2 regions of the Brumicola blandensis genome follow, and region 1 is predicted to be linked to the other one. Evidence: predicted binding sites of a transcription regulator. Region 1 holds the regulator's gene; the other holds the start of a gene.
What was found. The regulator sigma-54, encoded in region 1, starts transcription at its own class of promoters, with help from an activator protein. The targets are predictions, from matches to a motif close to GTTGGCACGNNNNTNGNNT.

Region 1 (15,600 bases):
CAATACCACTAGGTCCCATGACCGCGGTAATTGCACCCTTTTGCACCTGCATCGAGATGCTATCGTAGATAACACGTTCGCCGCGCTCAAAATGCATTTTGTTAATATCAACTAAAATGTCTGACATTCTGTGTTCTTTATTCCTATTTTGTCTTGCATCTTAGCTGCATCCTTACATCGCTCTTACCGAGCTTTACGTTGTACAGAACACACAGCATGCATATAAAAATTGTATTAATTTTGCTGTTAACTACACTTTAACTGAGCAACCCACTTAAGGATTCGCTGATACCCTAGTAAAGACGAGTAATAGCGCTAAAAAGTTCATAAAATGAAGATTAACAAAGTTTAATGACTCTAAGCTGAACAAGACCATCAATTTCGACATTTTCTTCACATAAAAGGCTTTTATTTTCAAATTTCCCTAAGGAATCTTGAAAAACCTGCGATGTAGCCCTAAATTATAGCGTAATAAGGACAGCTATGTGGTTATAATTTTCGGTTTTTCAAGGCGATTAATAGTATTTATTCGTAACAAAATTTATAAATTGTAATGAAAACTTACAAAAAGTAGCCAAAGCCCATTTTGTTTTAGACATTTTAGTGTCAAATGGCCCTACTTTTTGCGACAATAGAAAAACTACTTAGAAGAGACTACTTACTCAGTGTTAATACAAATTGTTATATTTTTAATAGGCTTAGCAGTACTAAGTTGGAGTGCTGACAAGTTTGTTTACGGTGCCTCAGCATTAGCCAAGAACTTCGGCGTGTCGCCAATGATGATTGGTTTGACGATTGTCGCGATGGGCTCTAGCGCACCAGAAATTGTTGTTTCAGCCACTGCCTCGATTAATGGTAATCCCAACACTGCGGTAGGGAACGCCTTAGGCTCTAATATTACAAACATTGCTTTGGTTTTGGGCATTACAGCGCTTATTAAGCCTCTGCTTGTATCTTCTACCACGCTCAAGCGTGAACTCCCCGTCTTATTGCTAGTCACATTATTTGCTGTGTACTTTCTATCCGACAGTTATTTAAGCCCTGTTGAAGGCATTATCTTAATCACCATGTTTGTCATTGTATTAGGCGGAATGGCTTGGCTATCGTTTAAAGTCGATAAGAACGATCCTCTGATTGCTGAAACAGAAGACGAGATTCCAAATAACGTTCCGACAGTCAATGCGGTAACGTGGGTGATTGTTGGCTTAGTCATGTTGCCCCTTAGTGCGCACTTTTTAGTAGAAAGTGCCGTGTTTATTGCGCGCCATTTTGGTGTGAGTGATTTGGTTATTGGTCTCACCATCATTGCTTTAGGAACGAGCTTACCAGAACTTGCTGCAAGTATTGCCGGTGTGAGAAAGGGTGAAGATGATTTAGCCTTAGGCAACATCATCGGCTCGAACATATTTAATATTTTGGCTGTTCTCGCAATGCCAGGCTTGATAGCACCTGGGCTATTGGATGCCGACGCTTCAAGTCGAGACTCCTACGTTATGCTTGGCCTAACGATATTGTTATTTGTATTTTGCTTTAATCTGCGTGGTACACGACAGATCAATCGCTATGAAGGCGGTATTTTTGTGCTAGCGTTTTTAGCGTATCAATACTGGCTTTTCGCATAAAGTAACAGTTTAAACAGAATCTTGTGTTGTTCATGCCAGATTCAGGCATCGGTATTTATAGTCCTAAATAGGACAAAAGAAACGAGAAGATAATGAGCTTTTTGCAAACCGCAAATAAAGTATTCGAAAATGAAATTGCCGCTTTGACGCGCTTGCAAGGCCGACTCGACGAAAAATTTAATCAAGCTTGTGAGCTTATGTTGCATTGCGACGGAAAAGTCGTCGTCTGTGGTATGGGCAAATCGGGCCATATCGGTAACAAGATAGCAGCAACACTAGCTAGCACCGGGACTCCTTCATTCTTCATGCATCCAGGTGAAGCCAACCATGGCGATTTGGGTATGCTGGCCTCTGGCGATGTATTTATCGGTATTTCTAACTCTGGCGAAACGCAAGAACTCACCAGTCTACTTCCCGTCATCAAACGCAAAGGCATCCCGACGATTGCCATTACGAATAATGATGCCAGCTCACTTGCAAAGCATGCTGACGTCGCTCTCAACATACAAGTCACCAAAGAGGCTTGTTCTCTTGGTTTAGCACCAACCACAAGCACTACCTCAACCTTAGTACTTGGCGATGCACTGGCAGTTGCCTTACTCGAAGCTAAAGGGTTTACCGCTGACGACTTTGCCCTCTCTCATCCTGGAGGCTCTTTAGGCAAACGTTTGTTGCTAACAGTTGACGATATAATGGCACGAGATGACGAATTGCCTATCGTCTTAGAAACTGCCTCGGTCACCGAAGCGCTATTCGAGATATCTAACAAAGGCTTGGGGATGACTGGCGTTGTAGATGCTCAACAACAATTATTGGGTGTATTCACTGATGGTGACTTACGCAGAGCCTTAGATAAACATATCGACATTCATCACTCAATAGTTACTGAAGTAATGACCAAAGGCAGTATTACGATTGAACAGCATAAGTTAGCGGTGGATGCATTAAACGTTATGCAGCAACATAAAATCAATGCCTTGTTCGTTGTTGATGCTGACAGACACCCCGTGGGCGCGATTAAAATGCACACCTTGTTAAAAGCCGGAGTGGTGTAATGGCTAAAGTAAATACATTGTACGGACAGATAGACCAAAGCCTCATGAACAAATTTGCCAACATCAGGCTACTCGTATGTGACGTGGATGGTGTTTTCTCTGATGGTACGATTTTGTTGGGCAATCAAGGTGAAGAGCTAAAAGCATTTAACACCAAAGACGGATATGGCATCAAAGCACTCTCTAAAGTGGGTGTCGATGTAGCCGTAATTACTGGGCGGCAGTCGCAAATTGTTGCGAACCGTATGCAAGCCTTGAATGTGAAACACATTATGCAGAATCGGGAAGATAAGCAAGTCGCGATTAAGGAGTTGATTCGTGATTATGGATATACGAATTCTCAAATTGCGAGTGTCGGCGATGACATGCCCGACACAGGTATGTTTTTAGAAAGTGAAATTGGCATCGCAGTTGCTGATGCCCATCCAATGGTGAAGCAAAAGGCAACTTTTTGTACCAGCTTAGACGGTGGGCGTGGTGCTGTTCGTGAAATTTGTGATTTAATATTACAAGCAAAAGGAAAGCTGGAAGAAATCCATGGGGCTAGTGTATGAATCGACTAGCGCTCAGTATCATCCTTATTTTCAGTGCCGCACTTGCGCTGTACGTACCCATTTGGATGGAAGAAGAAGAACAAGTTGAGGTGAGCGATAAAGACGCGGCACTCGTGCCTAACTATCAGGCCCTAAATTTACGCAGTAAAATATTTGATAAAGATGGTCAGCTCACTCATCAAGTCAGTGCCGCAAAAATGGAACACTATGACCTACTTGAATATGTAAACTTTGAGCAGCCTGAATACACTATCTACTTAGCCGAGACCGGCGAGAGTTGGCAACTTGTCGCAAGTGAAGGAACGTTTTATGACAACAATCGACTAGAGCTTGCCTCGGATGTTGTGATCAGTAGTCAACAAACTAACGACTACATACAAACCATTTCTACTGACTACATTTCTTTTAGTTTAGACACTCAAGAATTGTCTTCAGATCAACCAGTCGCTATATCTGGTTCGAATTTTACGATTAATAGTATTGGGTTTAGCGCAAATCTAGAAACCCAACAATACGAGTTAAAAAAACATGTTGAAACTGAATACTTACCTACTCGCTAGTTGCTTAACGCTAGGTTTAGCGTTTTCGAGCACAGCGCAGGAAATCATTCAAAAGAGTGATTTTGAGCAACCCATTAGACTTGAGTCTGAAAATACCTTTGCCGATAGTAAAGAGAAAGTGCTGTTTTACGAGGGTAACGTCAAGATTACTCAAGGTAGCTTAAAAATTAGCGCCGATAAAATGGAAGTGATAGGCACCAATGGGGCTGGGCGTGAAATTTTTATTGCCACCGGCAAACCTGCTTCTTATATCCAACAATTGGCCGACGGCAGCATGGTCGAAGCCCGTGCGAATGAAATCAAATACATTAAAGCTGACCGCACCATTTCTTTGAAAGGCAATGCACAACTTCTGCAGAATGCCTTTACGATTGAAGGTGATTCAATTATTTTTGATATGCAAAAAGAACAGGTGCTGGCCAACACAAATGAGAAAAGTAACACGCCTACCGTGACAATTTTCAGTCCAGATACGATTCAGAAAACCAAAGACACCTTGAAAAATAAAGCAGAAGACGCAGATAAGAAGCAAGAGGACGATCAATAGTGAGTAAACTCGTTGCCAATCATCTCGCCAAGTCATACAAAGCTAGGCAAGTCGTTAGAGACGTCAGTATTGAGGTATCCACAGGCCAAATCGTTGGCTTGTTAGGCCCCAATGGCGCCGGTAAAACCACTACTTTTTACATGATCGTTGGGCTCGTACCTATCGATAAAGGTGAAATTTTCATTGATCAGCTAGATTTATCAATTCAGCCCATGCATGAGAGAGCAAGACACGGTATCGGTTATTTACCGCAAGAAGCTTCGATTTTCCGGAAACTAACGGTATATGAAAATCTAATGGCTATTTTGCAAACGAGAAAAGAACTCACAAAAGACCAGCGCGAGCAACAAGCCGATGATTTAATGGATGAATTTAATGTGAATCATATTCGAAACAATCTTGGGATGAGTTTGTCAGGCGGGGAGCGGCGTAGAGTCGAGATCGCGCGAGCTTTAGCAGCAAATCCTAAATTTATTTTGCTCGATGAACCCTTCGCCGGTGTTGACCCAATTTCTGTTAATGATATAAAGAAGATAATACAACAATTAAAAGAACGTGATATTGGTGTATTAATAACTGACCACAATGTTCGAGAAACCCTCGATGTTTGTGAACAAGCGTATATAGTAAGTCATGGCGAACTAATCGCCTCAGGCAGTGCTGAGGAAGTTCTCAGTAACCAAAAAGTGCGAGATGTTTATCTCGGTGAACAATTTGTCTTATAGGTATTCCGTATCATGTTTAGAATTCGGCACGTCTCGCCGTTAACATTAGGTCAAGGGCATCAATGAAGCCTTCATTGCAGTTAAAATTCAGTCAACAACTTACGATGACGCCTCAGTTGCAGCAGGCGATCAAGCTATTACAGTTATCTACGCTAGACCTGCAACAAGAAATCCAAGAAGCGCTTGACTCAAATCCCTTATTGGAAATTGATGAAAGTGAACACAATAATGACAAGCAGTCAGAAGAGAATAGTGCAAACGATAGAGAGCAAGCTGATTCTAGCGACCTCAATTCGGCAAATTCTGACAACATCGATAGTCATGACGCCTTAGAAAACAATCAACTCACTGATGATTTACCGATCGACAGTTCATGGGAAGAATACCTCAGTTCGTCTTCTGCACCAGCAACGATGACAGGTGGCTCAAGCCCCGACGACGACTACGTCTTTCAAGGTGAGACCTCAGAAAATATCCAAGACCACTTAATCTGGCAGATGGAATTAACGCCCTTCTCTGATATTGACCGTTCTATCGCTATCGCAATTATCGACAGTATCGACGAATCAGGCTATTTAACCGTCAGTTGCGAAGACATTTTGGATAGCTTACAAAACGAAGAGATTGAGCTTGATGAAGTGGAATGTGTTTTAAAACGCATTCAAATGTTTGACCCTATTGGCTCTGGGTCCCGCTCACCTCAAGAATGCTTGCTGGTGCAACTCAATCAGTTTGCTCCCGACACACCTTGGGTCGCTGAAACTAAACATTTGCTAAGCGAACACAGTGATTTACTAAGTAGTAAAGACTACCGCACTTTAATGCGTAAAACGAAGTTGAAAGAAGACCAACTGCGTGAAGTGATGCGTCTGCTACAAACACTCAATCCCCGTCCTGGGAGTGAGATAGCAACCAAAGAGCCGGAATATGTCATTCCAGATGTCACTGTGCTCAAGAAAAACGGTCGCTGGGTTGTTGAATTAAATAATGATTCACTGCCGCCATTAGTGGTTAATCAAGAGTATGCGGCCTTAAGTAAAAGTACAAAAAATTCGAACGATTCCCAATTTATTAAGTCTCATTTACAAGAGGCGAAATGGTTTATCAAAAGTTTAGAAAGCCGCAACGAAACACTCCTAAAGGTGTCTCATTGTATTGTGCAGCAACAAATGGGCTTTTTTGAACACGGCCCAGAAATGATGAAACCGATGGTACTAAATGACGTAGCTGAAATGGTGGATATGCACGAATCGACTATATCTCGAGTTACCACACAAAAGTATATGCACACGCCACGTGGCATTTATGAGTTAAAGTACTTTTTCTCTAGCCATGTTTCTACTGAGTCTGGAGGAGAGTGTTCATCTACTGCGATAAGAGCATTAATTAAGAAGTTAGTGGCTGCAGAGTTACCTAGCAAGCCATTAAGTGATAGCAAGATTGCGCAATTGTTAGCTGATCAAGGTATTCAAGTTGCACGGCGGACAATTGCGAAATATCGAGAGTCTCTCTCGATTCCCCCGTCGAACCAAAGAAAAAGTCTTTTATAAGACGACATTAGAGGACGTAACATTATGCAAATTAATCTAACAGGTCACCACGTAGATATTACAGATTCACTCAGAGCATATGTCGATACTAAGTTTGAGAAGTTAGAACGACACTTCGACCATATCAGCAACGTACACGTGGTGTTAAACGTCGAAAAGCTGAGCCAAAAAGCAGAAGCTACTGTGCATTTAAAGGGTGACGTTGTTCACGCAAATGCCGAGCATAATGACATGTATGCAGCCATTGATGGCCTTATCGATAAACTAGACAGACAGGTTATTAAACACAAGGAAAAACTAAAGCGACACTAGTTGCTTAAGAGTTAATATGATCATATCTGATATCATTTCTTTAGACCGCACTGAATGTGCGGTCGATTGTCACAGTAAAAAAAGAATTTTCGAAGTCATCAGCGAGATTGCGGCCAGAGAAAACCCATCATTAGCACTTGGCGATATACTCGCGAGTATAGTGAGCCGAGAAAAAATGGGCAGCACAGGTATTGGAAATGGCATTGCCATTCCTCATGGCCGTATCGACGGCATAGACGATATCGTAGCTGTTGTCGTCACGAGTGAAGAACCTATCGACTTTGACGCTATAGACGACAGACCCGTTGATATTTTCTTTGCACTATTAGTACCATCAGAGCAAACAGAAGAGCATCTTCAGACACTTTCTTCTATTGCACAAAAACTCAGTGATAAAGAAATCGTGAAAACGATTAGAAAAGCCACAAGTAAAGACCAAATAATCGCAGCGCTAGCATAACCAAAACCTAGAATAAGGGGCTCATCATTGAATCTAATCATCATTAGCGGACGCTCCGGTTCAGGCAAATCAATAGCATTGCGCGCCCTAGAAGACTTGGGCTACTACTGCGTAGACAATATTCCGGTCAGCTTACTCCCCACGCTAACGCATACCTTGGCCGATGAGAATGAAAAAGTAGCCGTTAGCATCGACGTACGAAACATTCCCAAAATGGCTAACGAAGTGTCTGAAATTGTCGACTTCTTACCAGATATTTGGGAAGTGACTATTTTATATCTGGATGCAAGTGACGATGTACTTATCAAACGCTATAGTGAGACGCGCCGCTTACATCCCTTGTTCAAACTGAACAAATCATTGTCGGAATCGATTGAGGCTGAGCGTGAAATCCTCGTGCCAGTATCAGAAAAAGCAGACTTGCATATCAATACCGATAATTTATCGCTACATGAGCTCTCTGAACTCATTAGAGAGCGCGTATTAGGGAAGAAGAGCACTAACCTCGTTATCGTCTTTGAGTCCTTTGGTTTTAAATACGGTATACCAAAAGATGCTGATTATGTGTTTGATGCCCGTTTTCTGCCCAACCCGCACTGGGAACCCGATCTTAAACCTCTGACTGGCTTAGATGGCCCTGTACAAGTATTCCTTGGCGGCCAACCTCTAGTGACCAAGTTCATTTGGCAAATCCAAAATCTTATTAGTACTTGGTTACCGCATTTAGAGCGTAATAATCGAAGTTACGTGACTGTTGCGATCGGCTGTACTGGTGGCCAACATCGCTCAGTTTTTGTGGCCGAGTCATTGTGTAGCAGTTTCCGTTCTAGCCACGGTGACGTGCAAGTGAGACACCGCGAGTTGAAAATCATTAAAGCGCTTGAAAATAAGCCTGAAGATGGCGACGAGGCTACTCGGCTATGACTCTTGAAAAACAACTTACCATCGTTAACAAGCTAGGTTTACACGCCAGAGCTGCAACACAGTTAGCCAAGCTTGCCAATCAGTTTGAATCCTCTATCACCCTTCATCAAGGCGATAAAGAAGCGTTTGCCAATAGTGTTTTAGCCTTGATGATGCTTGAAAGCAGTCAAGGCAAACAGGTTCTGCTGCGTTGCGATGGTCCAGACGCACAAGAAGCCATGGATGCTATCGCTAGCCTTATCGTAAACCGCTTTAACGAAGATGAATAAATTTCAATAAAATCAATAAGACAGATAACACTAATGAAAACTAGTGTTATACTTAGCGCATATTCGACCAAACTTAACATAGACAGTCCTGTATAGAGTGGCAACTCAGCCTCAATCTCTTTACAAAGACGACGAAAGGGTCTTATGGCGGAAACAGTAGAATCAAGCAACGTACAAAGTCAACTGGACTCGATTAGCCAATCACTAAGCGACGGTACCTTTGTGCAAGTCAGAAAACTACTGCATGATTTGCCATCCAGTGACGTTGCTTTACTACTTGAGTCCAGCCCCCTAAAAACGCGTAAAGAACTCTGGGAGCTATTAGACGCTGATTTTCATGGTGAAGTCCTCGAAGAATTATCAGAAGATGTCAGAAACGGTATTATCTCGAAGATGGTGCCATCAAGCGTTGTTGATGCGCTTGAAGACATGGATACCGATGACTTAGCTGAAACATTAAGTACCCTGCCCGATACTGTCCTGCAAAGCATCCTCAAGTCAATGGATGCGCAAGATAGACAACGTGCCGAGAAAGCACTCTCATACGGTGAGGATACCGCCGGCTTTATCATGAATACCGATACCATCACTTTGCGTCCTGACGTAACCGTTGATGTTGTATTACGTTACTTACGTTTAAAAGGTGAACTGCCAGAAAATACAGATACGCTTTATGTTGTTAATCGCCATGACAACCTCATCGGTACAGTGCTTGCTACAAAGCTACTGACCTCACCGCCTGAGGTCAGCGTTAGCGAAATCATGAATGAAGAAGCTGAAACCATTCCCGTTAACATGAGTGACAGCGAGGTCGCTAGCATGTTTGAAAGATACGATTGGCTTTCTGCACCTGTCATTGACGAGAATAAAACCTTAGTTGGTCGTATCACAATTGATGACGTGGTTGATATTATTCGTGAAGATGCGGAACACAGCATGATGAGTATGGCGGGCCTAGATGATGAAGAGGATACCTTTGCGCCAGTAGGCCAAAGTACAAAGCGACGCTCTATCTGGCTGGGAGTAAACCTTGTAACAGCGTTGTTAGCTGCGGCCGTGAGCGATTTGTTTGAGGCGACTTTGAGTCAATTAGCCGTGCTCGCTATCTTAAACACAATTGTGCCAAGTATGGGTGGTGTTGCTGGTAATCAAACGCTAACACTGGTTATTCGTGGTATGGCGCTAGGCCATGTTAGTGGTAGTAACTCGGTTTGGCTGGTCAGAAAAGAATTAGCGATAGGCTTTTTGAACGGTATTATCTGGGCGACCTTGATCGCCTCTGTTATCGCTATTTGGAAACAAGATTTCATGTTAGGCGGGGTTATCGCGTTCGCCATGATGATGAACATGATTGCTGCTGGTTTAGCCGGTGCAACACTGCCGATCATTATGAAACGGTTTAAGATTGATCCAGCCCTCGCTGGCAGTGTTATATTGACTACGATCACGGATGTGGTCGGAATATTTGCTTTTTTAGGTACAGCTACTTTATTCTTACTTTAGTTTAGGACTATTTAACTTGGAAGTTCAGTGAAGCCAGTTCGCTTGGAAACAAGCCCTTCTCCAACCTTACTCTATTTATTGCTAGCAATCATCACTGTGGTCAGCGTTATTCTGGCCTTAGTTCAACAAAATTATCTTCTTCTTATTATTGGTTTTTTCGGATTATTATCTGCTATCGCATTACGCCAATTTAGCACAACCTTCTGTGACCAAAAACGCAAACCATATTGCCAAGCGCAACCCCCTATTGACGACGACAAAGCCATACTCCAGCAAATTCAAGCGGTCGTAAACAAACTGCCCGTAGGTGTGCTGTTTTATAATCAACAGCGCCAATGCGTGTTCATCAACAAATACATGGCAAGTTCTGGCTTAGTGCTCGAACACGACTTCAGTTCAACACCCGAACTAAATGAATTATTCTGCTCCACTTTTCTAGCAACGTTCAGTGCTCAACTGGATAATCAATCTTCAGCAAGACCAGAGTTTATCGCTTCACAAGTCTTTGAATATAAGAATAAGTTCGATCGGCAGCGGTTTGTAGAAATCAAAATATACTCCCCTAATGCCGAAGCCTCTGGTATGAATGCCTTAGGGACTGTGATTGCTAGAGATATCACTGAAGCCTATGAGTCTACAAACCAATTGACCACGCTCAACGAAGAGCTGCGTAATCAAACAGACATTGCCATCGCTCATTCTCAGGCGAAGAGCCAGTTTTTAGCAAATATGAGTCATGAAATACGCACTCCAATGAACGGTATTTTTGGTATGTTAGAGCTATTGAAAATGACTGATTTAGCGGCGCAACAAAAACAATATATTTCAACCATAGATCAGTCATCGCAAGCGCTATTGAAAATACTGAACGATATTCTTGATCTATCAAAGCTTGAGTCTGGCAAGCTTACGTTTGAGTCAGAGCGTTTTGACCTCACTTTAATGGTTAAGCAGATTATTGATACCTACAATAAAAGCGCTGAAGACAAAAAACTCAAGTTGATAAGTACTTTGTCGAATGATTTGCCTCGTCATTTGATTGGTGATGAATTTCGCATTACACAGATTTTGAATAACTTTGTTTCAAACGCAATCAAGTTTACTGAGATCGGTAAAATTGAAATTGAGCTACGCTTAGTTGAACGTGATGACACAAACGCGATCATTGAATTCAGCGTGCAAGATAGTGGTCTGGGACTCAGCCCTGAACAACAATCCCGTATCTTCAATAGCTTTGAGCAAGCTGACAATTCAACAACGAGAGAGTTCGGCGGTACCGGGCTTGGATTAAGTATTTCCCGAGATCTAATTAAAAGAATGCATGGCCAGCTAGATGTAGACTCTGAGCTTGGAAAAGGCAGTCGTTTTTGGTTTCGCTTACCTTTAATGGTCTGCAACGAAACGGGCCAAATAGAACCATCCGAACTTAGTCACAAAAGCCAGAGTATCACTAGCCTACAGGGCAAAAACATCTTGATTGTAGACGACAATGAAATTAATCGCGCAGTTGCCGCGAGTATGCTTGAGCAGCATCGGGCGAAAACCTTTCAAGTTGATAACGGGAAAAAAGCGATAGAGTTAAATAAAAGTTTTACTTTCGACCTTATTTTAATGGATTATCAAATGCCGATCATGGATGGTATACAAGCGAGCAAAGCCCTTCGCGAAAATGGTCTTACCCTTCCAATAATAGCGATGACTGCTGCAGGTTTTAATGAAGATATTGAGGCTTATTTTGAGGCTGGAATGGATGGTGTAATCATTAAGCCCTTCCAATCAGATCAGCTTGTAAACGAAGTAGTTAAACACTTATCGATGAACAATCAGGAAACATGACTAAAAGCCAAGTACCAACTACATTGCGAGTTTGATTAAAATGAGCGACTATAATAATTAAGTATGAATACTCCTGAGAACATATGAGTCAAAAGTCGGCCTTAATAACCACCCTCAAGCGTTTGTTAAAACAACGAGGCATAACTTACAAAGAAGTCGCTTCGTCACTGCAGTTGTCGGAAGCCTCTGTTAAGCGCTTATTTTCAAAACAAGACTTTTCACTTCAACGCTTAGATGACATGTGTAAGTTACTCGATATTGAAATTTCAGATTTAAGTGACGAGATGCTAAAAGCGCAAAGCTTGACCAGTGAACTGAGCGTGGAACAAGAGTCCTTTCTGGTCTCAGATATTCGATTATTAATGCTTGCACAGTTGTTGATGGACCATTGGACCTGCGATCAGATCCTTCAGGTATATGACTTTGAGGCACTTGAGTTAGTCCAGTATCTGGCTAGCCTCGACAAACTCAAGATCATCGATCTTTATCCAAATAATAGAGTGAAGCTGAAAATTAGTCGTGATTTCTCTTGGCTAAAAGGTGGACCAATAGAAAAGTTCTTCAAGCAACATGTTCAGTCTGATTTTCTGAATAGTCACTTTAATGGACCTGGAGAAATCCGTATTTTCCAAACTGGGCTGCTCAGTAAGGCTTCGCATGCTGAACTAAGCAGGAAAATAAAACACTTATCGCTTGCGTTTGAAGATGCTCAACGCAGCGATGAAGCCGTCGAGTTCGACGATAAGTATGGCACCAGTATGGTTATCGCAATGCGACCTTGGAAGTTAGCGGTGTTTGAACAATTTAGGCGCTAGGGCCTAAGTGGGGAGAGACAAGTATGAACTATCAATTTACGAGAGATATAGACGGTGAACCCAGAGCTGAATTCGAAATGGGCTGCGAAACCTTTAGCTTGTGGTTCAATGAAGAACTAGGAAACAATCTCAACAAGATACGAAGCGTGCTAGACGGCATAGAGCAAGTGACATCAAAAACACTAAAAGAATATAAACTAGCTGGTAACGATATTGATTTGGTCTTAGATTGCGATGAGGTCGAAGTTAGGTCGAAGACTTTAGACATTGAGCTAGATGATGAATTGCCAGAAGGAACCGAGGCTTACGATCAGGAATCAATGGCTGGATGCGGTCTTGAAGACTTTAGTAGAGTGCTTCACTCTTGGCACGACTTCGTTGTTGAAAAATAGCGTGTTAATACCGCTTGGACAATTCGTCAAACGCCTCTCTTTGGCGTGCCTGTGAAAATACCCATTGATACCTTTGTCGCGCCTAAGTGTGAGCAAAACATTAATATTTTGCGTAACGACGAACACTTCTTATTAATAAATAAACCCAGTGGCTTGCTATCATTATCAGGTAAAAATCCATTAAATAAAGATTCTGTGCATTACCGCTTAGTACAGGATTTCCCACAAGCAAAACTTGTCCATCGCCTAGACTTTGGCACATCAGGTATTATGTTGGTAGCCTTAAGTAAGCTGGCAAACAAAGATTTCACTCAGCAATTTCAAACGCATGTGATCAATAAAACCTATATTGCTATCTTGTCAGGACAATTGTCACAGAATCAAGGAGATATTACTGCCCCTATTGCCAAAGATCCCAGTCTGTTCCCTCGGTTAAAAGTGTGCTTCAATACTGGGAAGTCATGTAGATCTGATTTTGAAGTATTGGAGCGGAATATCAGCTCAACTCGCGTACGTTATAAGCCAGTCACAGGAAGAACTCATCAGTTACGGATACATAGCCAATATATGGGCCATCCTATTCTAGGGTGCGATTTATACGGAACTGAAGAAACACAGAGTCAATCAACCAGGCTACTGTTGCATGCAGAGACCATCTCATTTAAGCACCCAATTACCGGGGATACCGTAGTAGGAAAAAGTCCATGTGAATTTTAGTTATCCTTCTGCTCCCTTCCTTAGGTGTCATCTTTTTTAAAAAACGACTTGGGCAGTTGTAAGTGAAACATAAGCTGATAATTACCAGTGACCCACCTACGTCATTACCAGTGACCCACCTACGTCATTACCAGTGAACCACCTACGTCATTACCAGTGAACCACCTACGTCATTACCAGTGAACCACCTACGTCATTGCCGCGAAGGCGGTAACCTCCAAAACAGCGTAGTAAATTAAAAAAACAGAATTATTTCAAAAATATAGAGCTAATTGCTATTGAAATATTTCTTGTGTGGCCGGAGGTTCCTGCCTGCGCAGGAATGACGTAGGAGGTATTGGCGATGACTCCTTGTGGATGATTGCTGACCTACGTCTTATCTTAGCGAAAGCATACTCAGGAGTTTTAGAACCGACACTGTTTCGCTTTCGTTCCAGTGTGCAAAAATTTGTTCGCATTTTTGCGATACTGTTAGATGAGCATTGTTAAAAATCTCCATTCCAGCGTCAGTTATTTTTACCAGACTAACTCTTGCGTCCTTCAGATTACTCTGTTTAACGATTAAGCCTGATTTTTCCATTGGAAGAAGAATTCTGGTTATACCTGACGCTGATTTACCTAATGAATCAGCAAGGTCAATTCTTCTTACGGTATATTCGTGTGCATTATTTAATTCATTAAGTACCATATATTCCGTTAGACCAATTCCATGTATTGCGCCGAGAGTACCGTCTAGCTTCTTAGTGAGTAAAGAGTTTGCCGCATTAATTGATAGTAAAAGACTTACTCGCTTTTCTGTTTTTTCCATAGTGTTACTTTCCGATTAATTTTTTAAACGTTTGTTGTCAGTAGACAAACATCATACTTCCAACATACTTGATAAGTCAAGCATATCAGAAGTACCTCTGAGACACTGAAAAGAATAACGAATGGTTCTAATACCAAGCAAATTGCGCGGGCAATTACGCTCATACAAACAGAGGTAAGCTATGGATCTAGGCTAGTTTTGATTAACTCAATCACAGTATTCATTCTTTTGAGAAGAGGCCTATTACGGTGGTAGCACACATATATATTTTCATTCACTGAATTCGCTAATTGATGCACGTTTATCAGTTCAGGTTTATTAAATGTACTTACCGCAGTTGCAGGTAAAACGGTAAAGCCTAAACCTAAGCATACAGGCTCGAGTATCAAGCTTATTTGATTGGAAAATCCAGTCTGCTTTATTTGGTCAATATGCTCGAATTCAGGGTAGTTTGCGCTAAATAGCAGCTGAGCATGGTGTTGGCCATCTGGGTGTGCAATAAAACCGGCATCACACAATGTTTGCCACGTCGGGTTGTTTATATTGCGTGCTGTGACTAACAGCAGACGTTCCGTGCCTATTTTATAGTTAGACACTTCCCCAAGGCTAGGCTCTTGAGTCATAAAGCCAATATCGGCTTGATGATTAGCAATTGCTTGTTCAACGCTAATATTTGGTGCAAAACGATAGTCTATGCTCAAGCTGCGATGCTTGGTTTGTAAAGCCAGTAACTGCTGATAAAATTGTAAACCACAACTGCCAGGCGATTGTATTTTGATCAAGCCACTAGTTGATGAGTCGTCTTTCAATTGTTGTTCCAAAAATTGCCATTCTTTTAATAATAAACGTCCTTTTTGATATAGGTTTTGTCCATGTATGGTGAGCGAAAATGTTTTGCCATGTCGCTCAAGTAAAGCGCAGCCAACTTGCTGCTCAAGTTTTTTAATATGC
Region 2 (15,600 bases), on a different contig from region 1:
ACCTAAAAATAGCAAAATTCTCATTGCGAAAACCTGTTTACCTGTTATACATCACAATATGATTACGAATAGGACAAATAACAATGTTCAAGATAAAAAATATTTTCGAATTGAGGTTTATACCAGTCGAGCACTTTTGTAAGCACTGAAGCTAGGGACGAGTGCAATCAGAAAGGTTGATAACATAATAACACCAAGCATCACTGCGGTGTGTGCCGAGAAAATATCGACACTCAAGGCCATTCCATATTCTGCGAGCATAAAGTCTCTGCTGAGCCAAATACCAGAAACGATAAGGGCTAAGCCGCTGACACAAGCAAAGGCGGCAATGGTCAGTGCTTCTAGTTCAATTAACCAGAAAACAAAACTAGGTTTGGCTCCCATGACTCTTAGTACTGCAATTTCCTGCTTCCGTTCTCTTAGGGTTGCCAATAACATAGTGCAAAGACCCAAGAGGCTAGCAATGAGCACTGCGGCTGAAATTACGCGGAGCACATTTTCGACTGCGCCGACTAGCCTCCACAACTCAGCTAAAGCAACACCAGGGATAATGGCGGATAACGCTTCATTATTATATTGGTTAACTTGCCTTTGAACTTGCAACACAGCAATGCGAGACTGCAAACCCAACATAAACGCTGAAATTTGACTAGGTTCAAGCGCTAACTCTGCATGTTCATGATGAACGAGTGGCGAATCTGCCTGTTTTTGCTCATGCTCATGATGGCCATGCTCTTGCTCGTGATGGTCGTGGTCATGCTCATGCTGGTCGTGCTCACTTCCTTCGTGAGTCTGCGATTCAACTACTTTATCTGAAGCAGGCTTCTTCAAACTTGAACGACTTAGCGAGCGCTGAGGGGTTTGGTGTACAGCTTCTACCGCGCTTAAGCCTATATGAATGGCTTGGTCTACAGGAGTACCTGTCGGCTTTAATATCCCCGTCACCTTAAATGGATGTGCATCGTGGTGACTAAAACTAACGCTACCAACACCATGAGAAATAATGACCTCATCACCTAATTGATAGCCTAGTTTGTTTGCTACATCGGCACCTAGGACTAAATCAAAGGTGCCAGCAAAACGTTGACCATTGGCGAACGCCAAACTGCTTTTATCACCAAAGCGATAATGTTCAAAATAGGCGTTGGTTGTACCAATCACAGCAAACCCTTTATGTGAATCACCTAATGAGAGCGGAATGGACCACTTTACTTGTGGTTTTTCGATGATCTCTTGGTAACTTTCCCAACTCACTGCATTTGCGTTCGCCCCGACCCTAAATACAGAGCTAAGAAGAAGGTTGATAGGCCCTGTTCGGCCACCTACAATCAAATCGACACCAGATACAGTGCGATAAAAGCTTTGCTTTGCTTCATTGCGAATATGTTCAATGGAAATCAACAAGCAGACACTCACTACCAGAGCAAAAAAGGTAAGTAACACGCTCACTTTGCGATTCAAGAGGCTTTGTTTAGCGACTCTAAATCTCATTTACTTCGCCGCCTCATTCAAGTCTGGTAAAGATTGAACCCGGTCAAAGTATGTGGACAAGCGCTTATCATGGCTAACAAATATGAGACTCGCCTTGCAAGAATGAACAGTCTCTAACAGTACATCCATAAAAGCACTTGTCGCATCCTCATCTAGTGCAGAAGTTGGCTCATCAACAATCATCAAACGGGGAGTGTTTATGAGTGCGCGAGCGATTGCTATTCGCTGTTGCTGGCCTACGCTCAGAGCATCGGCGCGTTGATGTAATAAATCGAGTGGGAGTTGTAGCTTGAGTAGCAGTTCTGACGCGTGTTCCTCAATACCAACACTGTTGTCGTCCATATTTTTTGAAAAATAGCACGCCAATTTAATGTTATCGATAACCGATAAATAAGGTACAAGGTTAAACTGCTGTAGCACCACACCAATATGTTGTGCGCGATAACTGTCTCGCTCGCTAGGTTTTAAACTAGAAATAAGCGTTTCGTCGATTGTTATGCTTCCCTCATTAGGAACTAATAAGCCTGACATCAAACTCAATAATGTACTCTTGCCACAGCCTGATGGTCCATATAAGAATACACGTTCTTGCGTTTTCACTTGCCAGTTTTCTATTGCTAAAACAGGCTTTCCAGCATCATAAGCAAAACGAAGTTTATCTATTTGGATAGCAAGAGGGGCGCTCATCAAAAAGGTACCTTACCATCTTCGTATTCTTTTGCAGCACGCTTGATAAATTGAATAGAAGGAGCGAAAAACGCGGCGCCTGTTTCTGCATTTGAATAATCTAAGAGTCGGTCGTAGTGCCCTAGTTCATCACCAAATACGCGGCTATGCAGCATTTCTCGGAATGACTTACTATTGTTGGCACAACTCACAAAAAACAAGCCCTGCATCAGCATATCACCGTAGGGCATACTTTGCTTCAATAAGCTAGGGTATTCACCTTGAGGACCGGTCAGTTTCGTCCTAAACGTATGAGAAGACCGCCCGGTATCGACCAATGGTAGATTGTGTTCTTTGGTTTTCCCCATAATAGCTTCTTGACGACGTAAGGCTAAGGCATTCCAACGCGTCATATCGTGACGATAACGCTGAATGTGAAGATAACTACCACCTTTGAACTCGGGATCACTATCACCCACAATGGCAATATCAAATTTCTTCATTCCTCGCGGATTGTCTTCATTCACCATGAAGCCGGTAAGGTCTCGTCCATCTAGATAGCGAAACGCGCTCACTTGCTCAACCAACTCTACGTGCACTCTTAAAAGGTCGAGTACTTCAATACCAATGGCATGACAGATGTCTAAACGGTCAGCGCGGATTTGAATATATAGGTCACATTGCAGTACAGGTGCGCAACGGTCTTCACTCTGCATATCGGGAAATGCATTGAGTTCTTGGGGACGACTAATTGGATAGAGCTCTGACCAAAAGCTGGCACCGACACCGATTACGCCAGACACCATTGCCTCATAATGCTCGTCATCGAAATGCTCAAACAGATCGAGCAAGCGCGAAAGCTTCTCACGAATGGCTGGAAAGTCATCATCAACCACATTAAACAACAGGTATTGGGCGTGCAGATTTGGCTCTGCACAAATCCCTTTTTGCGGTTGACTCATTTACTTAGTATCCTGCGGCTTGACCATCTTTTCTCGTTTCCGATGCACCATAGTACACTTTATTTTTATCGTCTAGCATAATAGCCTGATAGCCACCGAACGCACCGGAGACATCTTTAATGGTGTGTCCCATCTTCAACAGCTCACGTCTCGTCTTATGCGAAAAACCAGACTCTAAGCTAACAAAACCGCCATCTACCATGACATCTCCCTCAGGAGAGCTGGAACCTGTATGCAGAATACGAGGTGCATCGCCCGCTTCTTGCAAATTCATACCAAAATCAATCATATTGATAATAATTTGAGCGTGCATTTGTGGTTGCGTACCGCCACCCATCACACCGAAACTCATCAGAGGTTTGTTATTTCTAGTGACGAATGCAGGAATGATGGTATGAAACGGACGCTTGCCTGGCTCCAAACTGTTAAAGTGGTCCTTGTCTAAAGAAAACATTTCACCCCGGTTCTGCAGAACAAAGCCTAAATCGGTGGGTATCATACCCGAGCCCATGCCTCGATAATTACTTTGGATCAAAGATACCATGTTGCCTTTGCTGTCAGCGACTGTTAGGTAAATCGTGTCACCGTCATGTTTGCCAGCATCAACACGCTTTGCCGCAGTGTTTGCATCAATCAGCTTTTGACGCTCAGCTGCGTAATCTTTTGAGATTAACCAGTCTACTGGGATCTCATTAAAATCGGGATCAGCATAAAATTTAGCTCGGTCTTCAAACGCTAACTTTTTCGCTTCAACAAAGGTGTGAACAAACTCAGCACTATCACGTCCCATGCTTTCCAAATCATAGAGTTCAAGTAAATTGAGAATCTGTAGAGCAGCAATACCTTGTCCATTTGGTGGTAACTCCCACACATCGTAACCACGATAATTGGTCGAGACAGGCTCTATCCATTCCGACGTATGGGTAGCAAGATCTTGATAGCTCAACAAACCGCCCTGATTCTGCATAAAACCACCAATCGTACGCGCGATATCACCTTTATAGAAGGCATCGCGCCCGCCTGTTGCTATTTTTTCGTAAGTAGCTGCTAGGTTGGGATTTCTAAAAATTTGGCCTTTCTTTGGCGTTTTACCATTGATAGTGAAGGTTTCTTCAAATCCAGGGTACTGGCCAATACGCTTCTGATTCATTTCAAAGTAGTAGGCAATTAACTCTGAAACAGGAAACCCGTCTCGCGCATATCGAATAGATGGAGCAAGCAGTTCTTGCATCGACTTAGAACCGAAGCGCTCATGTAGCTGATACCAACCATCCACTGCACCCGGCACAGAAACGGGTAAAGGGCCAAACGCGGGAATACGATCTAAGCCTTGCTGTTTAAAGTAATCGATAGTTAAGCCTTTTGGCGAACGGCCTGATGCATTTAATCCGTATAGCTTTTGTGATTCTGCATCCCAAACTATTGCAAATAAATCACCACCGATACCGCATCCAGTCGGTTCTACCAAACCAAGCATTGCGTTTGCTGCGATAGCAGCATCGACAGCGTTTCCGCCAGCTTTAAGTACATCAATGGCAACTTGCGTGGCCAAAGGTTGGCTAGTGGCTGCCATTCCGTTTTGCGCAATGACTTCTGAGCGGGAAGCAAAAGGTTCGCCAGTCACTCTATCGTAGGCACCGACAGAGCAAACCATACTGGTCATCAGGACGATAGCGGAAAATTTTAGAACTTTTATCATGCTGTACTCTTATTTTTCTAGTTATTTGAACACTTTAATACAGTGTACCCGCGTTTTAGACCACTGCCAAAAATATCCACAATTATTAAACGTTTTAGCATTCAAAACATAAAAGTGACTTAAAACTAAAGCATAATTGCAACAATCGTCGATTGTGTTTACTCTATAGCCATGAAAGCACCTCTCATATTTACTAAAAATATCCAAAAAAAGTCTAGTTATATGAACTTAAAAACGATTGCTAGCCTGCTGTTATTATTCAGTTTTTCACGCTTTTGCTTTCCTCAGTCAGACACCTTAACCATCTTATTCGCTGCAGACATGCCCATTATTGGGCAAAATGAATCGGGAAGTTATGCCCAGCTAGCCACCGCGGTTAAACAATATCGCGCCGCACAAGCCGATACCTTATTCCTTTTCGGCGGAAATAGTTTAGGTCCCAGCCCAATGTCGTCATTTGATAGCGGTTCGCATATAGTCGATTTGCTCAATAGTATTGAACCCGACGCAATGGGCGTTACTAAAAGAGAATATAGTTACTTTGAAGAACAGCTATCGCTGCGCTCCTTCGAAGCTGTTTTTCCAATGGTCGCTAGCAACATTTTCGATCCACTTCAAAACTCGATGCAAAACGGACTCATGAAGTCAGTCACCATAGAACGCGCTGGAATAAAAATTGGCATCATGGCGGTGGTCGATCCCTTGGCTAAGCAACAATATTTGCTAAACAGAGTGGTTGTTGAAGATATTTCAACAAGCGTTACTCAAGAAGCTGAAATATTGCGACGTGCCGGGGCTGAGTTAATTATCGTGATGCATGGAAGTTTGTTTCCCGAACTCGATGACTTGCTGGAACGTAAGGTTGTTGATATTACCCTATCAAAAGATCATTTCGCGCCAGAGCGCGAGATAGAAAAGTCGAAAAATATCGATAACAAAATACTGATTACTGAAGCTGGAGATTTTGCCTTACTTCAGATTTCAAAACAGAGTGACGAATCAATTGATATTCAATGGCAGCGACAAACCTTGAGTCGCTTTGCACTGGATCCAGACATTGCTAGCCTAGAATTAGATTATGTTCAGCGTTTAGACCGACTCATGAATCTTCCAATTGCTACCGTGAAAAAGGGATTCAATACCTTTCGTAATGCCACCAGAAGTTCAGAGAATGAATTTGCTAATATGATCACTGACGCAATGTTGGACTACACCGATGCAGACATTGCGATTATAAATAGCGGTGGCATTAGAGGTGATACTGTATATGCTCCATCTCATGTTTTTACACGAAAGAACTTAGTCAGCGAACTCCCTTTTAGAGCGGGGATCGTCACAGTACAAATATTGGGTCAGGATCTACTAGAAGCCTTAGAACTGAGTGTTTCTGAATTTGACTACAATAAAGGAAGGTTCCCTCAATTGAGCGGTGCAGAGATAATTTTCGATAGCTCAAGACCTGCTAACAGTCGAATGCTTAGCATCAAGATTCAAGGAGAAGAGATCCAAGCAGACAAATTATATACCCTCGCTACCACTGACTATCTGTATAACGGAGGCGACGGATACACTGAATTTGCTAATGGTCAGCTTATTGAAAACTCACAGAATGAGCGGATTATCTTGTCAGACCTAGTGTTGTATTCAATTTTACAAACAAAGGTGATCAGTGTTGAGAAGCAGAACCGTATAGTCAACGCGGCTAAGCTAAAAGGTGCTGAACAGTGATATCAGCTAAAAAACACAATAAATCTCAGAAACGCTTTTCATTAAACAAAGTGTTCACAAGTGCTTTCAGTGTTTTGTTCCTCATTTTCTTGTCTCTAACGATCTCGGTTTACTATCAATTAAATACCTTTAGAGCAGCCTTAGAATCCTCACTACTTGATTCAATACCGACAATCATATCGTTCGATAGTATTGCGAATCGCAGTGAAAGGTTAGTTTTCTATACTGAAAAGCTATCTACCGCAGATAGCCACCCCGCCTTGCGGATTGCGAATAAAAAAATACAGAGCGAGCTCAATCAGATCGAAGAACAATTGCGCGCTGCAAAGCTCGATGAGGTAGTGTTAAAAGAATATGAAGCAATCAAATTTGAACTAGATGAACTTGACGACTTAGTGACACTTCGTTTGGAAACAAATCAAAAAGCCAGTGATGTTGAGCGTAAATTGTATGCCTTATTTGACGAGGCAAAAGCATTGTCGGCCACGATATCAAAGGCAACTGGCACATCTTCGTCATCGTGGTTTGAAGAATTCTCCCAACTGACCATCATGTCGGCCAACCTAATGAGTGCTGATAAACTCAATCAAATTCGCAAATCTAGTCAGAAAATCAGAAACAAGTATGCTTACATTCAAACGATACAACCTGCGTATCTTGGAGAGAGATTGTCTACATTGAATGCAGACTTTCAAGACATCGTTCTTGGCGAACAGGGTTTAATAAACCTCCGTGTAAAGCAGCTTCGAATAAAAGGACGAACCACTGGTAGGGGGAATTTTACAGAAAAGCTAGTGAGTGATTTTGCTCGAGCATTGAACTTTAAAAGTGCGGTCATCAATAAAAAAATTCTAGCAAATGCCCAAAATGAAAAAGAAACTATCGACTTGCAAATTCGTCTATTAGGCTTCTTTGTGTTTATCTGTATTGTATTGTTTGGTTTTATTGCGTGGCAATTAAGACAGCGAGTCATCGTCCGCTTAATAGGCCTCAACAACTATGTATCTCAGTTTGATAGAAAATTTTTAAACACCAAATTAAAAGATGAAATCAGCGATATTGCACTTACCTTCGACAGTTATGTCGACACCATTGAGCAGCAAAAGAAAGAGCTTTCTCAGTTGGCCATGCAAGACGGCTTAACCAAAATAGCCAACCGTCGTGCGTTCGATAAACTATTCCTAAACACTTTCGATTTAGCAAAACGAAACAAACAAGCACTGTCAATTCTCCTCATCGATGTTGATTTTTTTAAGATGTATAACGATGAATATGGCCATATCAAAGGTGACGAAGCCCTCATAGCCGTCGCCACTACGCTCAAACAAAGTCTCAAAAGAGAAGTCGATTTAATAGCGCGTTATGGCGGCGAAGAATTTGTCTGTCTGTTGCCCAACTGTGATCATGAGGGTGCTTGTAAGGTTGCTGAGGACCTTAGGTTAGCAATAGAAACGCTTAAAGAACCACATAAAAGTAGCAGTGTTGCAGAGCACATTACTATCAGTATTGGTGGTGCGACTATCCGCAATACCGAAGTGAGCTCGATTAGCCCTCAGTTTATGCTTAAAGAAGCAGATATCGCCTTATATCGAGTTAAGAGCAAAGGACGCAATGCCGTTCAAGTTTCTCGTTTATAAGTGACTATTATGTTGAACGAAGTGTTTCCTCTAGTGCTCTTGGCAATGCATCGACATATTTTTGGACATCTTCCAGCAAGCCCATACTAACCCTAGACCAGTTTTTGTAGTCTTGATATATCCCGCGTATTAGCACATTTTGTTGTGCCATTCTTTCACGAAAGATATCAGCATTGCCTTGACCCAAGTCGACAAATACAAAACTGGTTTGTGAAGGTAAAGCATATAGTCCATTTGATTTGACAGCATCGTTTACCATCTCTCGGCCTTCAATAATTTTTGACTTAGACATTTTCAGGAACGCTTCGTCATTATAGCTTGCAATTGCCGCCGCGAGGCCAGCTTGATTCATTGCATAGCCTCCTAGTCCAAATCGAGTAATTTGCTCTACCAACGCTTCAGGCGCCATCATATAACCCACTCGCATACCCGCCAAACCATATAGTTTTGAAAATGTTTTAGCGATAACCACGTTGTAGCCTTCTCTGACCAACGACACCATTGAGTTTTCAGCTGGCATATCCGTCACTTCATTATATGCTTCATCTACTAATACCAAGGTCTTCTTCGAAGCTTTTATACAAAACTCTCTAAGCTTCCTTGCATCAGTAAGCATGCCCGTAGGGTTATTTGGATTCGTTACTTGAACCATTGCTACATCGTCGTCAATTGCAGCATATAAGGCATCTAGATCAATGCTAAGATCACTTGTTTTAGCAATACGTTTTATCTTGCCTCCACCGGCCCTCTCCGGCGCTCTAGCTGTCGTATCCCAGAACAAATCTGGACCTAATATCTTGCCAGTTTGAGATGCCGCGATAGCCGCATACGTCAATACACCGCTAGATCCGGAGCTGAGAGAAATATTTTTAGGACTAAGGCTATTCTTTTCCGCAATCATAGAAACAAGGTAACGATATGGCTCGCTCGCATAATAAGCTCCTTTCGCACTCGCCAAAGCCATTTGTTCTAGAGCCGCTTTACTGGGACCATATGGATTCTCATTTGAATCAAGTTTAGCAATACCAAGCTTTGGTCCATAATGTAAGCCTAACTTTTCGCTATTCGTGGACAGTGCATAAACATTGCTGCTGGCACAGGCGCCCGCAATTAACGCCGTTGCCGTTGCTACCGAACCTCTTAAAAACAAACGTCTACTTATACTATCATTCATTCCTTCACCTTTTTTATTGAGTAAGTTAGTTCAAATAACTTTGTAAAACATAGAAAGAGCAACCACTACCAAATACAAGCCAAACAAGCGTTTCAAATGAAACTCGTTCAGGCTATGTGCCAGCTGAGCGCCAAGTGGTGCGGTTACAATAGAAGCCAAACTAATCGAAATAAGGGCTGGTATATTGACGTAGCCGAGTGTGCCATAGGGTAGGTTTTCTGAGCCCTGCCCCATGAATAAAAATCCGAGCGCTCCTGGCAGGCCAATGATAAAGCCCACTCCCGCTGCAGTTGCGATAGATTGATGGACTTGTCTGCCACATATCGTCATTGTCATCACGGTTATAGTGCCACCACCGATCCCCAGCAACGCAGAGAATCCTCCCAAAAAAGTGACTAGGCCTGCCCGCATAAACCCTGTTGGCATGGATAAAGAGGCAGACCGGAAAACAAACATGTGTGGAAATAGGAAATAAATCGAATAAAGTAAAACGCCACTGGCAAATACAAAGACCAAAACCTCACTTGTTGTAGATGACGCTATCACTAGACCAAAAATAACGCCCACGATGAGCCATCCTGTCCATGCCTTTAAAACGTCGAAGTCAACTGCGCCTTTGCGTTTATGCGCTTGCACCGAGCGCGCACTGGAGATGACAATTGATGCTAAAGATGTACCCACCGCAACCCGCATAATGTCTACACTAGATTCAGAAAAAAGCGGAAAAACAGCTAGCAGCACTGGTACCACAACAAATCCACCGCCATTACCAAATAAACCTGACGTGATTCCTGCTATGGCGCCAGCCAGTAAGAGGGTCGCTACAAATAAAACGATATCTATTTCCATCACACGTTAAACCGTTATCGCTATTTATGTAGAATAAGGTAACAAAAGCAGAATTAGTGCCAGAATAATTATGTATATTAATCATGCAGATACAAATTTTCATGTTTATGAAATGCACTGAACTGGGTAGGGCTTGCTGATTTTTTGTGCAAAACAAAAAACCCCAGTCTACTCAGTAAGCTGGGGTTTTGCGTTAATGTGACATTAACTATTGGTATGTATTTGTTTTTATTTTCACACCAATGGGTGCATCCTTACTACGTCCATGTGTTTCCCTGATAAGAGTTGGCGATCCTTAGCCAACTCCTTTTAGCTGTCTTATGAACGACCGCTGGTGAAATCTGGATAGGCTTCCAAACCACACTCGCTGATATCAACACCGTCGTATTCTTCTTCTTCGCTTACACGGATGCCCATGATAGCTTTCAGAGCTAACCAAACGACTAGGCTAGTAACGAATACCCAAACAAAGATAGTGAGTGCGCCAACCAATTGCCCAACAAACGTGGCACCACCGGTTTCACCAGCGACAACATCAACAGTAAGTGGGTTAGTAATCGGAACTAGCAATAGACCAAGTAAACCGACAGTACCATGCACAGAGATAGCACCGACTGGATCATCAATTTTAAGCTTATCAAGCGCAAGGATACTTCCTACTACCAACGCACCACCTAAAGCACCGAATAAGGTTGCTTGTAAAGCAGTTGGTGTTGAAGGTTCAGCAGTAATGGCCACCAGACCAGCCAATGCGCCGTTTAGCGCCATGGTTAAGTCAGCTTTACCAAACAATATACGAGCTAACAATAGTGCAGCAACTAAGCCACCTGCAGCCGCCATGTTCGTATTCATGAACACGACTGCAACAGAGTTTGCGCTATCAACACTAGCGGTCGCAAGCACAGAGCCACCATTAAAACCAAACCAACCCATCCATAGGATGAATGTACCTAAGGTTGCTAATGGTAAGTTAGCACCTGGAATCGCATTGGCTTTGCCATCTTTTCCATATTTACCTTTACGAGCTCCAAGTACCAAAACACCCGCCAAAGCTGCTGCCGCGCCGGCCATATGAACAATACCTGAACCTGCAAAATCTGAGAATCTAAATGCTGGCATCCAATCTGCGGCTGCATCTTCTGGTACAGGAGCACCAAGATTAAACATACCAAAGACATCAGCCCCACCCCAAGTCCAAGAACCAGACATTGGATAGATTACTGCGGTAAGCACAACTGCAAACGCTAAGAAAGCCCAAAGCTTCATACGCTCAGCAACGGCACCCGATACGATAGACATTGCTGTTGCAACGAAAACAACCTGGAAGAAGAAATCAGCTGAAGGCGCGTAACCTGCAGGCTCTTCTGCGCCAGTTACACCATCGCCAGTGATATCTTTAAGGAAGAAACTAAAATCGTCACCGCCGTACATGATGCTATAACCACAAATCATGTACATGATGCACGATATTGCATATAGCGACACGTTCTTGGTTAAAATTTCTGTGGTGTTTTTAGCGCGTACAAGACCCGCTTCTAACATAGTAAAACCTGCAGCCATCCACATAACAAGTGCGCCGCAGATTAAGAAATAAAAGGTATCTAGTGCATACCCAAGTTCGAATGTGATTTCCATTTTTGTACTCCGATTATCTAACTGCGCTACTTTATAGTGCGTCTGCGTCTGCTTCACCAGTACGAATACGTACTGCTTGCTCTAAGTCATAGACGAATACTTTTCCGTCACCAATTTTGCCAGTTTTCGCTGCACCAACGATTGCCTCAACTAGGCGCTCTACTTGGTCGTCATTCACAGCAATCTCAAGTTTCACTTTCGGAAGAAAATCAACTTGGTATTCTGCGCCACGATATAGCTCGGTGTGACCTTTTTGGCGACCAAAACCTTTTACTTCAGTTACGGTCAAACCGTCGATGCCAATCTCTGAGATGGCTTCACGAACATCATCAAGCTTAAAAGGCTTAATGATTGCGGTGACTAGTTTCATGATGTGCTCCTGCTTTTTTCATTAGTAATACCTGCAATTAAGATTTGCTATTCAAGAGCAATGCCAACAAATAAAAGTTATATTTTTCAAACAGATGATGAGATGAGAGACATATTTAGATACAAAAAACGCACCCTTATGGTGCATTTTTAAATTATCGCCCCAGTAAGGAGCAATGTGGTTTTATTCTCCGAACAAACGGTCCCAGAGGCTTCGTTTTTTCTCTTTGACTTTCGCCGGCGCTTGCTTGCCATTGCAGGGCATGGAGTGTGAAGGTAAAGCACTCAAAATAGCCGGCACACTTATAATCTCGCCGCAACCTGGTGCTGAGAGTTCACCCGTACTTGCGTCAAAATGCGCAATACCTAAGCCTTGCGGGAATCTTCTCGATAGATTTTTAGGTGATTGTCGATGCTGAAACGCAATGTAGATTTGCATTGCACCGCTGGCTCCAGACAAATTCACCGGCGAGTTTTCGTCAGCACCCATCCAAACGCTACTGACGAGATTGCGATCAAATCCTGCAAACCAGCTATCTCGATAATCATTTGTTGTGCCAGTCTTGCCCGCCATGTTGACTGTAGGAAAGTTTTGTCGAATGGCTTTTCCGGTGCCTTCTAAAGTCACTTTGTGCAAAGCATAGTTAATGAGGTAAGTAGCTGACTCGTCAATGCGATTTTCACTGTCTACATCACGTAAATACAACAACGCGTTTTCGTTAGACGTGACTGCTGTTAGGCTGTGTAACTCATTGAAAACACCATTGTTCGCAATAGTTTGATACATTTGATTGACCTGTAAAGGTGATAGGTCAATAGCGCCTAGCGTCAAAGCGGGCACTAATTCAATGTCCTTCTCTACACCTAAACGATTGATCGTGTAAGCTACTTCATCCAAGCCTAATGCCATGCCTAAGCGAACCGTGGGCACGTTATACGACTTACTTAAGGCTTCAATCAACGCAACTTGTCCTCGAAATTGCTTATCGGCATTCAGGGGCTCCCAATACTTTCCACCTGTGCTTCGCATCTTAACAGGCGTGTCCTCTAACATAGTTGCTAAGTTGTAGTTGCTTGAGTCTTCTAAGGCCGTTAAATATACCGCGGGTTTAACCAATGAACCGATGGGGCGATAAGCGTTCAAAGCCCGATTGAAGCCGCTGAAGCTAGTATTCTTGCCTCCCACAATTGCTCTTATCTCACCCGAGCGTATATCGGACACCACCATCGCGGCTTCCAATTCTGTTTGCTTTCGCTGTTCGCTGATCTCTTTAACTTTTTCTTGCAAGGCTGCTTCTGCGCGACGCTGGGCATTGATATCAAGCGTCGTATAAACCTTAACACCGGATAATCTTTCTGAAGGCCGATTCACCACTTGGTAAAGTTCGTCTCTCACCTTATCCATAAAAGCTGGATGCTTGCCACTAGCTAAACTCTTGCTGCTATTGATATTTAGCGGTGTAGATACGTAACCTTCATAATCACTTCTATCTATTTCATTTGCCTCGAATAATAAACGAAGGACTAAGTTACGGCGCTCAAGTGCGCGTTCGCTATATTTATTTGGTTCGTAATAAGAAGGACCTTTAACTAAGCCTACCAGCGTGGCAATTTCCGGGACGGATAACTCTGGCAATGGCTTGTCAAAATAGAAATGACTCGCTAGGCCAAAACCATGCACTGCGACGGCCCCATTCTGCCCCAAAAACACTTCATTTATATATGCGTTTAGAATCTGTTCTTTGCTATATCGAAAGTCGATGACCAAGGCCATGACTGCTTCTTTCGCTTTGCGCACATAAGACCGCTCTCGTGTGAGGAAGAAGTTTTTTGCTAACTGCTGCGTTAAAGTGCTACCGCCCTGTACCGTGCGTCCAGCAGTGATATTGGCAAAAAAAGCGCGCAAGATAGAAGTAGGCGCAATACCATGATGCTCGTAGAAATCTCGGTCTTCCACAATGACCAGTGCCTGCTGCAGGAGCGGTGGTATATCATCAGCACCAACTAACATTCGATCCTCATCAAGACCCTTTACAAGACGAGACACCAGCCACGGCTCTAAACGTGTCATAGCAACCTGACGATTACGGCCATTCGAATCACCATCAGACATAAATTGGATCGTCGAAATACGACTTCCTTCCCATACTATGCGAATATCTCTTTCAGGCTCAAAGCCTTGAGGATAGTGAAAAGAACGGCGCTTAATACGCAACTGATCAGCATGCACGTGATATTCGCCAGTGGATTTTGCTGTAGCCACTTTGCGATAGCCTAAAAGTCGTAACTCATCCATTACCTCAGCTTTGCTGATTTCGAGTTTTTCCTGCAGCACTAAAGGGCGAGCGAATATTTGTGCAGGCACTTGCCATTTATTTCCATCAAACCGGTGCTTCACCTGCGCATCGATGTAGACAAAATAGGCAGCGAGTGCAGCGAAAGAAACAATAAACAGCTTCCAGAAGTGCCGCTTCAGCCATCTAAATGGGAGTAAGGGTATCTCTTTGATCTTCAATGAACTTAACTTCTCTTAGTGATTTAGCGCAAAGACTCGTCATGATTAACTTGTTATTTTTGTTGAGTCCGCTGTATTTTAGCTTAATACCATGGTCGAAAACTATAGACTTTATTAGGGCAGCGGCATAGGCTAAAAGTTCGCCAGTAAACTGATTTGTCTAAATGAGGTGTTTATGAAAGTGAAAATCGAGCTAGATTTGAGCCCAGCAGAGGCGCGTGAAATATTCGGACTCCCCGACTTTAGCCAGTTACATGCAGACATTACCGAGGATATGGCCAAACAATGTGCCCAAGATCCTCAGAAAGCCTTTGAAACTTTCATCAAACCGTCATTGGAAAGTGGCATAACAGGCTTCAGCGCCTATCAAAAAATGATGGAGTCATTCTTGGCCTCGAATAACAAATAACCATTTAAGTACAATAAAAGATAAAGCGTTAACACTCACTCGGCAAATGGAGAACACAGATGGGAACGGATGAAAAAGAAGTACTCGCCTATATCGAAAAGTACGCGGCTGTCTTCAATACCATGGCGCAAGAAGTGCTTGCCCGCTCAGCCCAAAATGCTGAGGGTGGTTCTGTTGATATGCAAAGTTTATTCGACCCACAAAAACTGGGTGCTCTGTTAAATGGCGATATTAAAGTTGATTCAAACAAGCTTATCCAACAGCAAATGCACTACATGCAAAAACAAGCTGAGTTATGGCAGGAAGCTTCAAAGGCGATGATGGGTGAAGCCTTACAAACCAAAGTAGCAGAACAATCGAAAGACAAACGCTTTGCGCATGGCGATTGGAACGAAAACCCTGTATTCCACTATATAAAGGAATCTTACTTAGCGAATTCAGATTTGCTCAGCAGCATGATTGACGC

Region 2: a site for sigma-54 is predicted at 12,261-12,279, ahead of glnK (P-II family nitrogen regulator). Genes of this name have one in related genera too.

Annotation. Positions count from the first base shown of each region.
Region 1 covers NZ_JAVRIE010000007.1:235,927-251,526, forward strand. Annotated here, with positions in the region: gene mlaF (phospholipid ABC transporter ATP-binding protein MlaF) at 1-127, opposite strand, end outside; gene RM544_RS16260 (calcium/sodium antiporter) at 666-1,622, shown strand; gene RM544_RS16265 (KpsF/GutQ family sugar-phosphate isomerase) at 1,715-2,677, shown strand; gene kdsC (3-deoxy-manno-octulosonate-8-phosphatase KdsC) at 2,677-3,231, shown strand; gene lptC (LPS export ABC transporter periplasmic protein LptC) at 3,228-3,791, shown strand; gene lptA (lipopolysaccharide transport periplasmic protein LptA) at 3,760-4,338, shown strand; gene lptB (LPS export ABC transporter ATP-binding protein) at 4,338-5,063, shown strand; gene RM544_RS16290 (RNA polymerase factor sigma-54) at 5,126-6,613, shown strand; gene hpf (ribosome hibernation promoting factor) at 6,638-6,925, shown strand; gene ptsN (PTS IIA-like nitrogen regulatory protein PtsN) at 6,942-7,385, shown strand; gene rapZ (RNase adapter RapZ) at 7,413-8,309, shown strand; gene RM544_RS16310 (HPr family phosphocarrier protein) at 8,306-8,578, shown strand; gene mgtE (magnesium transporter) at 8,723-10,081, shown strand; gene RM544_RS16320 (ATP-binding protein) at 10,109-11,917, shown strand; gene RM544_RS16325 (helix-turn-helix domain-containing protein) at 12,001-12,732, shown strand; gene RM544_RS16330 (YacL family protein) at 12,756-13,124, shown strand; gene RM544_RS16335 (pseudouridine synthase) at 13,176-13,841, shown strand; gene RM544_RS16340 (MarR family winged helix-turn-helix transcriptional regulator) at 14,218-14,649, opposite strand; gene RM544_RS16345 (LysR family transcriptional regulator) at 14,829-15,600, opposite strand, start outside.
Region 2 covers NZ_JAVRIE010000002.1:414,090-429,689, reverse strand. Annotated here, with positions in the region: gene htpX (protease HtpX) at 1-24, opposite strand, end outside; gene RM544_RS07105 (ABC transporter permease) at 118-1,491, opposite strand; gene RM544_RS07100 (ATP-binding cassette domain-containing protein) at 1,492-2,178, opposite strand; gene RM544_RS07095 (Dyp-type peroxidase) at 2,178-3,119, opposite strand; gene ggt (gamma-glutamyltransferase) at 3,124-4,818, opposite strand; gene RM544_RS07085 (bifunctional metallophosphatase/5'-nucleotidase) at 5,041-6,546, shown strand; gene RM544_RS07080 (diguanylate cyclase) at 6,543-8,183, shown strand; gene RM544_RS07075 (pyridoxal phosphate-dependent aminotransferase) at 8,191-9,357, opposite strand; gene RM544_RS07070 (sulfite exporter TauE/SafE family protein) at 9,388-10,206, opposite strand; gene amt (ammonium transporter) at 10,525-11,841, opposite strand; gene glnK (P-II family nitrogen regulator) at 11,873-12,211, opposite strand; gene mrcB (penicillin-binding protein 1B) at 12,395-14,725, opposite strand; gene RM544_RS07050 (hypothetical protein) at 14,901-15,134, shown strand; gene RM544_RS07045 (PHA/PHB synthase family protein) at 15,194-15,600, shown strand, end outside.